DNA from 2 places in the Streptomyces sp. BRA346 genome. Region 1 is predicted to be linked to the other one. Evidence: riboswitches for the same ligand, from Rfam matches in the RefSeq annotation. Region 1 holds a riboswitch; the other holds the start of a gene.
The links. A riboswitch is a leader RNA that binds a small molecule or an ion and turns the genes downstream of it on or off. The one in region 1 is predicted to bind thiamine pyrophosphate.

Region 1 (5,482 bases):
GTGGAGCGAGCGTTCCACCAGCACCGCGAGCGGCAGCACGATCAGCAGCGCGACGACGGCCAGCACCCCCGCGAGCAGCCCCCACTGCGCCGGGCCCTGGGGACGGCGCGCGGTCCGGGCGGCGTCGACGAGCCGTAGCGCGCCCTCCCGGCGGCGTACGGTCCAGGCGTGCAGGGCGAGGACGGCCGCGACCGCCGCGAACTGCACGAGGGTCAGCACCGCGGCCGTCGGCAGGTCGAGCAGCTGCGCGGTCTGCCGGTAGATGGCCACCTCCAGGGTGGCGTAGCGCGGACCGCCGAGGATCTGGATCACGCCGAAGGAGGTGAACGTGAACAGGAAGACCATCAGCGCGGCGGCGGCCACGGCGGGGCCCAGCGCGGGCAGGGTGACCCGGCGCCAGGCCGCGAGGCGGCTCGCGCCGAGCACCCGGGCGGCCTCCTCCTGGCGTGGGTCGAGCTGCGCCCACAGCCCGCCGACGGTGCGGACGACCACCGCGTAGTTGAAGAAGACGTGGGCCAGCAGGATCGCCCAGACGCTGGTGTCGAGCCGTATCCCCCACAGCTCGTCCAGCAGCCCGCCGCGCCCGAGCAGCCCCAGGAACGCCGACCCGGCGACGACGGTCGGCAGCACGAACGGCACGGTCACCACGGCGCGCAGCAGCCCCTTGCCGGGGAAGTCGAAGCGGGCGAAGACATACGCGCCGGGCAGCGCGACCGCCAACGTCAGCCCGGTCGAGGCGGCAGCCTGCCAGCCGGTGAACCACAGGGTGTGCAGGACGGACGGGTCGCCCAGCACCTCGGGTATCCGCTCAAGGCGCCACCGGCCGCCGACGCGCAGCCCGCGGGTGACGATCGCGGCCACGGGATACGCGAAGAAGACGCCGAAGAACGCGAGCGGCACGGCCATGAGGGCGAGCCGCAGGGCGGTGCCGCGTGCCTTCCCCTCGCCCTTCTCACGGTTCTCGCGGGGCTCTACAGAACGAGCGAGGACCATGCCTTGACCCAGGGCTCACGGTTCTTGGCTATCTTCCGCGGGGGCAGGGTGGCCGGGTCGGCGACCTTGACCCCGTACCGGGTGAAGACCTCCGGCAGCTCGGCGCCCTCGCGCACCGGATTGACGTACATGTTCAGCGGTACGTCCTCCTGGAATCGCTTGGTCAGCAGGAAGTCCAGCAGCGCCTTGCCCCCCTTGGTGTTGCCCGCGCCCTTCAGCAGCCCGGCGAACTCCGTCTGCCGGAAGCAGGTGCCGTCCGCCACCCCGGTCGGGGCCTTGGCGGGCTTCGACTTCGCGTCCGCCACCTCGGCGGGCGGGCTGGAGGCGTACGAGACGACGAGCGGCTTGTCGCCCTTGGCGCCGCCCGCCGAACCGGAGAAGCGGTCGTAGTACGCCTGCTCCCAGCCGTCGACCACCTCGACGCCGTTGGCCCGCAGCTTCTTCCAGTAGTCGCGCCAGCCGTGGTCGCCGTAGCGGGCGGCGGTGCCGAGGAGGAAGGCGAGACCGGGGGACGAGGTGGCGGCGTTCTCGGTGACCAGCAGGTTCTTGTACGCGGGCTTGGTCAGGTCGGCGAACGTCTTCGGCGGCGCGAGCTTCTTGCGCTCGAAGTAGGCGCGGTCGTAGTTGACGCAGATGTCGCCGTAGTCGACCGGGGTGACGCGGTGCTTCGCCCGGTCGAGCTGGAACGCCGCGGGGACCTTGTCCAGGCCCTTCGCCTCGTACGCCGTGAACAGGTCGTTGCCGAGCGCGCGCGAGAGGAGGGTGTTGTCGACGCCGAAGAACACATCGCCCTGCGGATGGCCCTTGGACAGGATCGCCTGGTTGACGGCGGCCCCCGCGTCACCACCGGCCTGTACCCGCACCTTGTAGCCGGTCGTGCGGGTGAACTCCTTGAGGACGGCCTTGGACGCCGCGAACGAGTCGTGCGAGACCAGGGTGACGGTCTTGGAGTCCTTGCCGTCCGCCGCGTCCCCGCCGCAACCGGTGAGGACGCCGGTGCCGAGGGATCCGACGAGGGCGGCGGTGACGGCACGCCGAAGATGGCTGTTCATGGTGAGGCTGACTCCCTACGCCGGTATGACCCGGATCAGGTTGGAGGGTCTGCGGCCGTGCCGCACTCTCAGCGCTGTCGCGCTCCCCTGTCGGAATGTTCATTTGTGCGCCGCGATACGACGGTTGTGCGGCGCTTGTGCGAAGGCACCGTATCAGCCGTATCAGTCGGCGGTTCTCAGCGCTCCGTGGCCGCCAGCTGGCCGCACGCCCCGTCGATCTCCTGCCCCCGGGTGTCCCGGACGGTCACCGGCACCCCGTGCCGCTCCAGGGCGGCCACGAACGCCTTCTCGTCCTCGGGCCGGGACGCCGTCCACTTGGAGCCGGGCGTCGGGTTGAGCGGGATGAGGTTGACGTGCACCCGGTGGCCCTTGAGCAGCCGGCCGAGCAGGTCGGCGCGCCACGCCTGGTCGTTGATGTCCTTGATCAGGGCGTACTCGATGGAGATCCGTCGGCCGGACTTCTCCGCGTACTCCCACGCCGCGTCCAGGACCTCGCGCACCTTCCAGCGGGTGTTGACCGGGACGAGGGTGTCGCGCAGCTCGTCGTCGGGCGCGTGGAGGGAGACCGCCAGGCGGCACTTGAAGCCCTCGTCGGCGAACCGCAGCATCGCCGGGACCAGTCCGACGGTCGAAACCGTGATTCCGCGCTGCGAAAGACCGAGCCCGTCGGGCTCGGGGTCGGTGAGCCGGCGGATGGCACCGATGACCCGGTTGTAGTTGGCCAGCGGCTCGCCCATGCCCATGAAGACGATGTTGGACAGCCGGGCCGGGCCCCCGGGGATCTCTCCGTCCCTCAGGGCCCGCATGCCGTCGACGATCTGGTGCACGATCTCGGCGGTGGACAGGTTGCGGTCCAGACCCGCCTGGCCGGTGGCGCAGAACGGGCAGTTCATGCCGCAGCCCGCCTGGGAGCTGATGCACATGGTGACCCGGTCCGGGTAGCGCATCAGCACGGACTCCACGAGCGTGCCGTCGAAGAGCCGCCACAGGGTCTTGCGGGTGGTGTCGTTGTCGCAGCTGATGTGCCGCACGACGCTCATCAGGTCCGGCAGCAGCCCGGCCGCGAGCTTCTCGCGCGCGCCGGCCGGTACGTCGGTCCACTGGGCGGGGTCGTCGGTGTACCGGGCGAAGTAGTGGCGCGACACCTGAGCGGCCCGGAAGGGCTTCTCCCCGAGGGCGGCGACGGCCTCGCGGCGCTCGGCGGGCGTGAGGTCGGCGAGGTGCCGCGGGGGCTTCTTGGCCCCACGCGGCACGGCGAAAGTGAGTTCTCCGGGCTTAGGCATGGCCGTACCAGTGTCGCAGACATGCGGAAGGCCCCGCGCCACGGGCGGCGCGGGGCCCGGAGAGTGCGATCCGTTACGCGGCTCAGCCGCCGCCCACGAAGATCACGAACAGCAGCCACACCACGGGAGCGGTGGGCAGCAGCGAGTCGAGCCGGTCCATGATCCCGCCGTGGCCGGGCAGCAGCTTGCCCATGTCCTTGATGCCGAGGTCACGCTTGATCATGGACTCGCCGAGGTCCCCCAGGGTCGCGCTGACCGCGACGGCGAGGCCGAGCAGCAGCCCCTGCCACCACACGCCGTCCTCGATGAGGTACTGCATGCACAGCGCGCCGACGACCATCGCGAACGCCACCGCGCCCAGCAGCCCCTCGCGGGTCTTGCCGGGGCTGATGCGGGGTGCGAGCGGATGCTTGCCGAAGCGCCAGCCCACCGCGTATGCACCGGTGTCGCTCACCACGGTCAGCAGCAGGAAGGTCAGCACCCGCCACGGGCCGTCCTCGGCTGCCAGTATGAGCGCCACGAAGGTGGCGAGGAACGGCACGTAGAAGGCGGCGAAGACGCCCGCCGTGACATCCCTGAGGTAGTTGTCGGGCGGCTCGGTCATCCGCCACACGAGCACGGCGAGCGCCGTGAGCGACACCGCCACCCACGCGCCCTGCGCCCCGCGCACATAGCCCGCGACGACCATGGCGACGCCGCCGACGGCGAGCGGCACCAGGGGGACCCGGATGTCCTTCCGCTCGGCCAGCCGGGAGGTCAGCTCCCACAGCCCGACGACCACGGCGACCGCTATCACGCCGATGAACACCGGCTTGTAGATGAAGAGCGAGGCGACGATGATCACGCCCAGCCCGACGCCCACCCCTATCGCGGCCCGCAGATCGCGGCCCGCGCTCTTCTTCTTCGTGCCCTGACCACCGCCGTTGCCGGGCGCGCTGCCGGCGGACTCGGGGCCGGGGCCGGGGGGCGTCGGCGGCTGCCCGGCGGGCTGCCCCGGTCCGGGCCGCGGCTCCCGCTCATCGCGGAACAAGGGGCCGCCCGGCCGGGCGGCCCCCCGGTCGCGGCCGGCGGCGTCGCCGGGTTCGCCGCCTGCGTGCGGCACGGTGGGCATGGGGCGAGTCTGCGCCGCTTCGGCCACCTCGTGCGCGGGACCCGCCGAAGAAGGGGGCACCTCCCAGCCGTAGCCGGGGGAGGTGCCCTGATCAGTCGGTCCCCAGAGTCCGGCGCGTGGTGGGGCCCCCCAGGAAGAGTCGTTCATCAGACCTCGAGCAGCTCGGCTTCCTTGTGCTTGAGCAGCTCATCCACCTGCGCGACGTACTTCGCGGTGAGGTCGTCGAGCTCCTTCTCCGCGCGCCGGCCCTCGTCCTCGCCGACCTCGCCGTCCTTGATCAGCTTGTCGATCGACTCCTTGGCCTTGCGCCGGATGCTGCGGATCGAGATCTTCGCGTCCTCGCCCTTGCCCTTGGCGACCTTGATGAACTCCTTGCGGCGCTGCTCGGTGAGCTCGGGGAACACCACTCGGATGATGTTGCCGTCATTGCTGGGGTTGACACCCAGGTCCGAGTCGCGGATCGCCTGCTCGATGTTGCGCAGCGCGCTCTTGTCGAACGGGGTGATCACGGCCATGCGCGGCTCGGGCACCGAGAACGACGCGAGCTGGTTGATCGGCGTCAGCGCACCGTAGTAGTCCGCCACGATCTTGTTGAACATCGCCGGGTGCGCACGCCCGGTGCGGATCGCGGCGAAGTCCTCCTTGGCGACCACAACGGCCTTCTCCATCTTCTCCTCGGCCTCGAGGAGGATTTCTTCGATCACCACTTGCTCCTGGTGTTATCCGTAAGCAGAGCCTCGCCCCTGCGTGCGTCTTCTCCTGCACGGTGTCCGACCGGCAGGCCGTTGTCCATCCCCCGAACGAGCCGTCAGGCCCGCGAGTCCTGGTCACTCACGAGCGTGCCGATCTTCTCACCCTTCACCGCGCGCGCGATATTTCCTTCGGCGGTGAGCTCGAAAACCAGGATCGGCAGCTTGTTGTCCCGGCAGAGGGTGATCGCGGTGGCATCGGCGACCTTGAGGTCCCGGGTGATCACCTCGCCGTACTCCAGCGCGTCGAACTTGACCGCGTCCGGGTTCCGCTTGGGGTCGGAGTCATAGACC
Region 2 (5,482 bases), on a different contig from region 1:
GGCTGCGGGCCGCCGTCGCGGACCCCGTCGGCGGCTCGTGGTCACCGAAGGCGCCGTCCACAAGCACATCCGCAACATCTTCGCCAAGCTCGGACTGGCCCCCACCGACCGCACCGAGCGGCGCGTGGCCGCCGTGCTCCACTATCTGGACGAGGCCCGGCGCCGGGCCTGAAACCCACCCGGGGTGGGCAGCGTTCCCCCGCACGGTCGTCGAAGAGATCGGAAGGTTCGTATGAGTGGCACGCACCGGTCGCGGCAGTGGTACGAGGGTGACTCCCGCGACGCGTTCATCCACCGTGCCTGGATGCGGCGCGGCCTCCCCGACCACGCCTTCGACGGACGACCGCAGATCGTCATCTGCAACACCTGGTCCGAACTCACCCCCTGCAACAGCCACTTCCGCGAAATAGCCGACCATGTGAAACGGGGCGTGTGGGAGTCCGGCGGGGTGCCGCTGGAGCTTCCGGTGCCGTCGCTGGGGGAGACCCTGCTGCGACCGACCGCGATGTTCTTCCGCGACCTCGCCGCGATGGTGACCGAGGAACTCATCCGGGCCAACCCCGTCGACGGCGTGGTCCTGCTCGGCGGCTGCGACAAGACCGTACCGTCCCTGCTGCTGGGCGCCGCGTCGGTCGACCTGCCCACCCTGATGGTCACCGGCGGCCCCATGCTGAACGGCGCGTGGAAGGGCCGCCCGCTGGGCTGTGGCACCGGGGTGTGGGAGCTGAGCGAGGAGGTGCGGGCGGGCCGCATGGACCGCTCCGAGCTGCGCCGCGCCGAGTCGGCGATGATCCGCAGCCGGGGACACTGCAACACCATGGGCACGGCGTCCACCATGGCCTGTGCCGCCGAGGCGCTGGGCATGACCCTGCCCGGCAACGCGGGGCTCCCCGCCCCCGACAGCCGGCTGCTGGAGCTGTCCCACGCCGCGGGCAACCGCATCGTCGACATGGTGCGCGAGGACCTGCGGCCCAGCGCCGTCCTGACCGCGGAGGCGCTGCGGAACGCGGTGCGCGCGGTGGCCGCCATCGGCGGCTCCACCAACGCGGTCGTCCATCTGCTGGCCCTCGCCCGCCGGGTCGGGGCGGACTTCGGCCTGGACGACATCGACCGCGCGGGCCGCGGGATCCCCCTGCTCGCCGATGTGCAGCCCGCCGGATCCCACCTCATGGAGGACTTCCACCGCGCCGGTGGCCTGGACGCCGTCCTCGGGGAGATCAGGGACCACCTGGAACCGGCGCTCACCGTCTCCGGCCGCCCCCTCACCGAGCAGCTGTCCGGCCTGTCCAGTACCGACACCACCGTCATCCGCACCGCGGACGAGCCGATCGCCCACCGGGCCGGGCTCGCCGTGCTGCGCGGCAACCTCTGTCCCGACGGAGCCGTCATCAAGCCCGCCGCCGCGACACCGGAGCTGCTCAGCCACCGGGGCCGCGCCGTGGTGTTCGACGGGATCGAGGACTTCCGTACCCGGATCGACGACCCGGACCTGGACGTCGACGCGTCGGATGTGCTGGTCCTGCGCGGCTGCGGACCGCGCGGCTACCCCGGCATGCCCGAGGTGGGAAACATGCCCCTGCCGCCCGCGGTGCTCCGGGCCGGAGTGCGGGACATGGTGCGGATCAGCGACGCGCGGATGAGCGGAACCGCCTTCGGCACCGTCGTCCTGCACATCGCGCCCGAGTCGGCGGCGGGCGGCCCGCTCGGGCTGGTACGGACCGGCGACTGGATAGAGCTGGACGTCGAGCGGCGCCTGCTGAGGCTGGACGTCCCCGACGAGGAACTCGCCGCACGGCAACCGGTGACCGCCGCCGCGCCACCGGCCACCGGCGGATGGGAGCAGATCTACCGCGACCACGTCGAACAGGCCGACCGCGGCGCCGGACTGGACTTCCTCACCGGCACCCGCGGATCCTTCGTCGCCCGCGAATCGCACTGACGTGACGCCCACAGCGGGGGCGGACGTGACGCCCACAGCGGGGTCACAGGAACGACCCAGGCCCGGGAAAGGTTCGCCCCCTACTCTCCGGGCATGCCCACGACGCGCTCCACGGACGACGCACTGGCGCAGACCGCCGTACGAGCCCTGATCTCCCAGGCGGAGCTGACCCCCAAACCGGGCCTCGCGGACACCCGCGACCTCCAGGCCCGCGCCACCGGCACCGATCTGCTCGCCCTGCGCTGGTCGGCCAAGTCGCTGGCACCCGGGTTCGCGGCCATGGCCGCCGCCGCCCGGCGCCCCGGCGAGCCGACGCGTGCGCTCCGCGAGGAGCTGGGCGCCATCGGCCGCTGCGCCGAGTGGACCATGGCGCGGGCCGGTGGCGGCCCGGTCACCGGCCGTCTGCACCACGGGGCGCTGTGGGTGCTGGGGCTGCTGGTGGCGGCCGCCGCCCTGGAACCCGGCGCCGCCCCCGGGGATCTGACCGCCACCGCCCGGCAGCTCGCCGCCCACGCCGACCGTGGCGCCCCGCGCAAGGCCTCGGCGGGCTCGCAGGTGTCCGCCACTTACGGGGCGGCGGGCGCGCGCGGTGAGGCGCGGGCCGCGTTCCCGCACGTACGCCGCGCCCTGGACGCCCTGTCCGCGGCGCGGACCGCGGGCGCCACCGAGACACAGGCCCGGCTCGACGCGCTGCTCACCGTGATGAGCACACTCCAGGACACCGGGCCGCTGTACCAGGCGGGGCCGCCCGCCCTGCGGCGGGTGCAGGACGGGGCGCGCGGTGTGTTGGAGGCGGGCGGCGCCGCGACGGAGCGGGGCGCCGACGCCCTCGCCGCCCTCGACGCCGAGCTGCGCGCCCAGGGCATCGCGCCCCGGGGGAGTGCCGCGCTGCTGGCCGGGGCGCTGTTCCTGGACGCGCTCCCGGCCCGGGCCCGCCCCCGGGGCCACGGGGCGAAGGGTTAGCCTGAGGTCGCTCCACCGACACGGGGTGCCCCGCACGGGGCTGAGATCACACCCGTCGAACCTGAACCAGTTAGCACTGGCGGAGGGATGTCATCGATGCCGATGCCGCATGCTGCCACCGACCCGGCGACCACCGGCGCGGAATCCGTCTTCGACGGGCGGATGCCCACCGCGCCCGGCGATCTGCGCGTCGAGGCGCGCGGTATCGCGCCGGTTCCGGAAAACCACCGCTACGGCGGGCCGGGGCGCCTGTTCACCGTGTGGTTCGCCCCGAACCTGACCATGACCGGCGTGTTCACCGGCACCGTCGGCATCTCCCTCGGCCTGGACTTCGCCACCGCGCTGGCCGCCGTCGTCCTGGGCACCCTCATCGGTGCCGTGCGCACCGCGTACCTGGGCGCCTGGGGCAGTCTGACCGGCGCTGGGCAGCTGCCCCTCGCGCGGCTGGCGTTCGGCCGGGCCGTCACCGTGCCCGGCGTCCTCCAGTGGCTGTCGTCCGTCGCCTGGGACGCCCTCATCGGCCTGTTCGGCGGTGACGCGCTGGCCCGGCTGTGCGGGCTGCCGTACCTCGCGTACTACGCCGCCTTCCTCGCGGCGCTCCTCGTCTACGGCCCGCTCAGGATGCGCCGCCGTACGACCCGGTGAGACACGGGCGTTTTCGCCCGTATCCGCACGTCACACGGCATCCGGCGACCGCGCTCCGCGGCGGGCGTGGCACCCTGGGCTCCTGTTGAATCCCGCACCCCCGAGGAGACGTGCCACGTGCCGCAGAACCAGCCAGCGGAGTCCATCGCCGCCCCGGCGGTGCTCGCCGAGGAACGCAGACTCCACAAGGACCTCGGCTTCTGGGGCCTGACCGCGATCGGGTTCTCCAACATCCTCGGCTCCGGCTGGCTGTTCGCGGCCCTGTACGCCGCCCAGACCGCCGGGCCCGCCGCGCTGCTGTCCTGGATCGCGGCGGGTGTGCTGTGCGCCCTGATCGCCCTGGTGATGGTGGAGCTGGGCGCCACCCGCCCGGAGGGCGGCGGCACCGTGCGGTGGCCGCTGTACGCGAGCGGGCGGCTGGTCGGCACGATGGTCGGCTGGTCCGTCGTGCTGTCCGTCGGCGGTACGGCCGCGGAAATCAGCGCGATCATGCAGTACGCCGCGCACTATCTGCCGGGGCTCTACGACAGCGGCCGCCTCACCCTCCCGGGACTCGGCGTGGCCGTCGCGCTGAGCGTCGTGCTCACCGCGCTGAACTGGTTCGCCGTGCGGATATTCGCCCGGCTCAACAACCTGGTGTCGGTGTTCAAGGTCGTCGTCCCCGTGGTCACCGTGATCGCCCTGTTCCTGTCGGGCACCCACTCCGGGCGCCTCACCGAACACGGCGGTTTCGCACCGTACGGCTACGCGGCCTGCCTCACCGCCCTCGCCGGCGGCGGCATCGTGTACTCCGTCAACGGGTTCCAGGCGCCGCTGGACTTCTCCGGCGAGGCCCGCAATCCGCGCCGTTCCGTCCCGGCCGCGGTGCTCACCGGCATCGGCCTCGCCGTGCTGGTCTACCTCGGGCTCCAGCTCGCGTTCCTGTACACGGTGCCGGACTCCGCGCTGGGCGACGGCTGGCAGGGCGTCAACTTCGAGTCGCCCTTCGGTCAGCTCGCCCTCATCCTCAATCTGCACTGGCTGGCCACGCTGCTGTACGCGGACGCCGTGATCTCCCCGGGCGGCTCCGCCTACGTGGGCGTGGCGATCAACGCCCGGCACACCTACGCCCTCGCCAAGAACGGGCTGCTGCCCCGCTTCTTCATGCGCATCGACCCCGCGTCCGGCATGGCGCACCGCGCGCTGCTGCTCAACCTCGCGGTCATCGTCGTCTTCATGCTGCCGTTCGGCGGCTGGCAGGACATCGTGAGCGTGATGGGCGACATGTATCTGCTCATCTACGCGGCCTCGGCGGTGGCCGTCGCGGTGTTCCGGGCGCACGACCGGGAGCGGGGAGTGCCCCGGGCGGAAGGGCAGGTGCCGGGGGTGCGCTGGATCGCACCGCTCAGCTTCGTCGTGGCCAGCGAGTTCGTGTTCTGGTCCGGCTGGGACGACCTGCGGCTCGCGCTGCCCCTCGTCCTGGTCGGCGTCCCGCTCTTCCTGCTCCAGCGGCGCGGCACCGAAAACGGACTCCCCGCGCTCGGCGAGCTGCGGCACGGTGCCTGGCTGGTGTCCCACCTCGCCGCGCTGACGCTGCTGTCGTGGCTCGGCACCTTCGGCGGTTCCGGCCGTCTTCCGGCGCCGTACGACACGATCGCGGTGGGCGCTCTCGCGTTCGGCGTGTTCGGGTGGGCGGTGCGCTCGGGCGCCGCGCACCTCAGGACGGGCGCCGCGGACGCGCCGCCGGCGGCCCAGGCGGTGTGAGCACCTGCCGCCGCAGGCACAGCCGGAAATCCCCTGGCGCGGCGCTGCTCCTTCACCGATGATCGAAAGCCCACCGGCCGTGTACGACCCACCGCATACGGAGGATTGAGACGCGATGAGTGCTCGGAGTGCGCGACCCCTCCCCGAGAGCACACCCGCAGCGAAGGGGGTGGACGCGCGCGGTGTCGGCGC

Region 2: another riboswitch for thiamine pyrophosphate. It lies ahead of LCH29_RS02590 (cytosine permease); the one in region 1 lies ahead of LCH29_RS22395 (thiamine ABC transporter substrate-binding protein).

The regions. Positions count from the first base shown of each region.
Region 1 is NZ_JAIWIH010000019.1:123,328-128,809, forward strand. It holds gene LCH29_RS22390 (ABC transporter permease) at 1-993, opposite strand, end outside; gene LCH29_RS22395 (thiamine ABC transporter substrate-binding protein) at 972-2,045, opposite strand; TPP riboswitch at 2,041-2,144, opposite strand; gene rlmN (23S rRNA (adenine(2503)-C(2))-methyltransferase RlmN) at 2,222-3,328, opposite strand; gene LCH29_RS22405 (phosphatidate cytidylyltransferase) at 3,411-4,586, opposite strand; gene frr (ribosome recycling factor) at 4,586-5,143, opposite strand; gene pyrH (UMP kinase) at 5,248-5,482, opposite strand, start outside.
Region 2 is NZ_JAIWIH010000002.1:209,963-215,444, forward strand. It holds partial or broken gene LCH29_RS02575 (DNA-binding response regulator) at 32-172, shown strand; gene LCH29_RS02580 (IlvD/Edd family dehydratase) at 233-1,939, shown strand; gene LCH29_RS02585 (triphosphoribosyl-dephospho-CoA synthase) at 2,033-2,902, shown strand; TPP riboswitch at 2,914-3,007, shown strand; partial or broken gene LCH29_RS02590 (cytosine permease) at 2,999-3,520, shown strand; gene LCH29_RS02595 (APC family permease) at 3,665-5,290, shown strand; gene LCH29_RS02600 (serine hydrolase domain-containing protein) at 5,406-5,482, shown strand, end outside.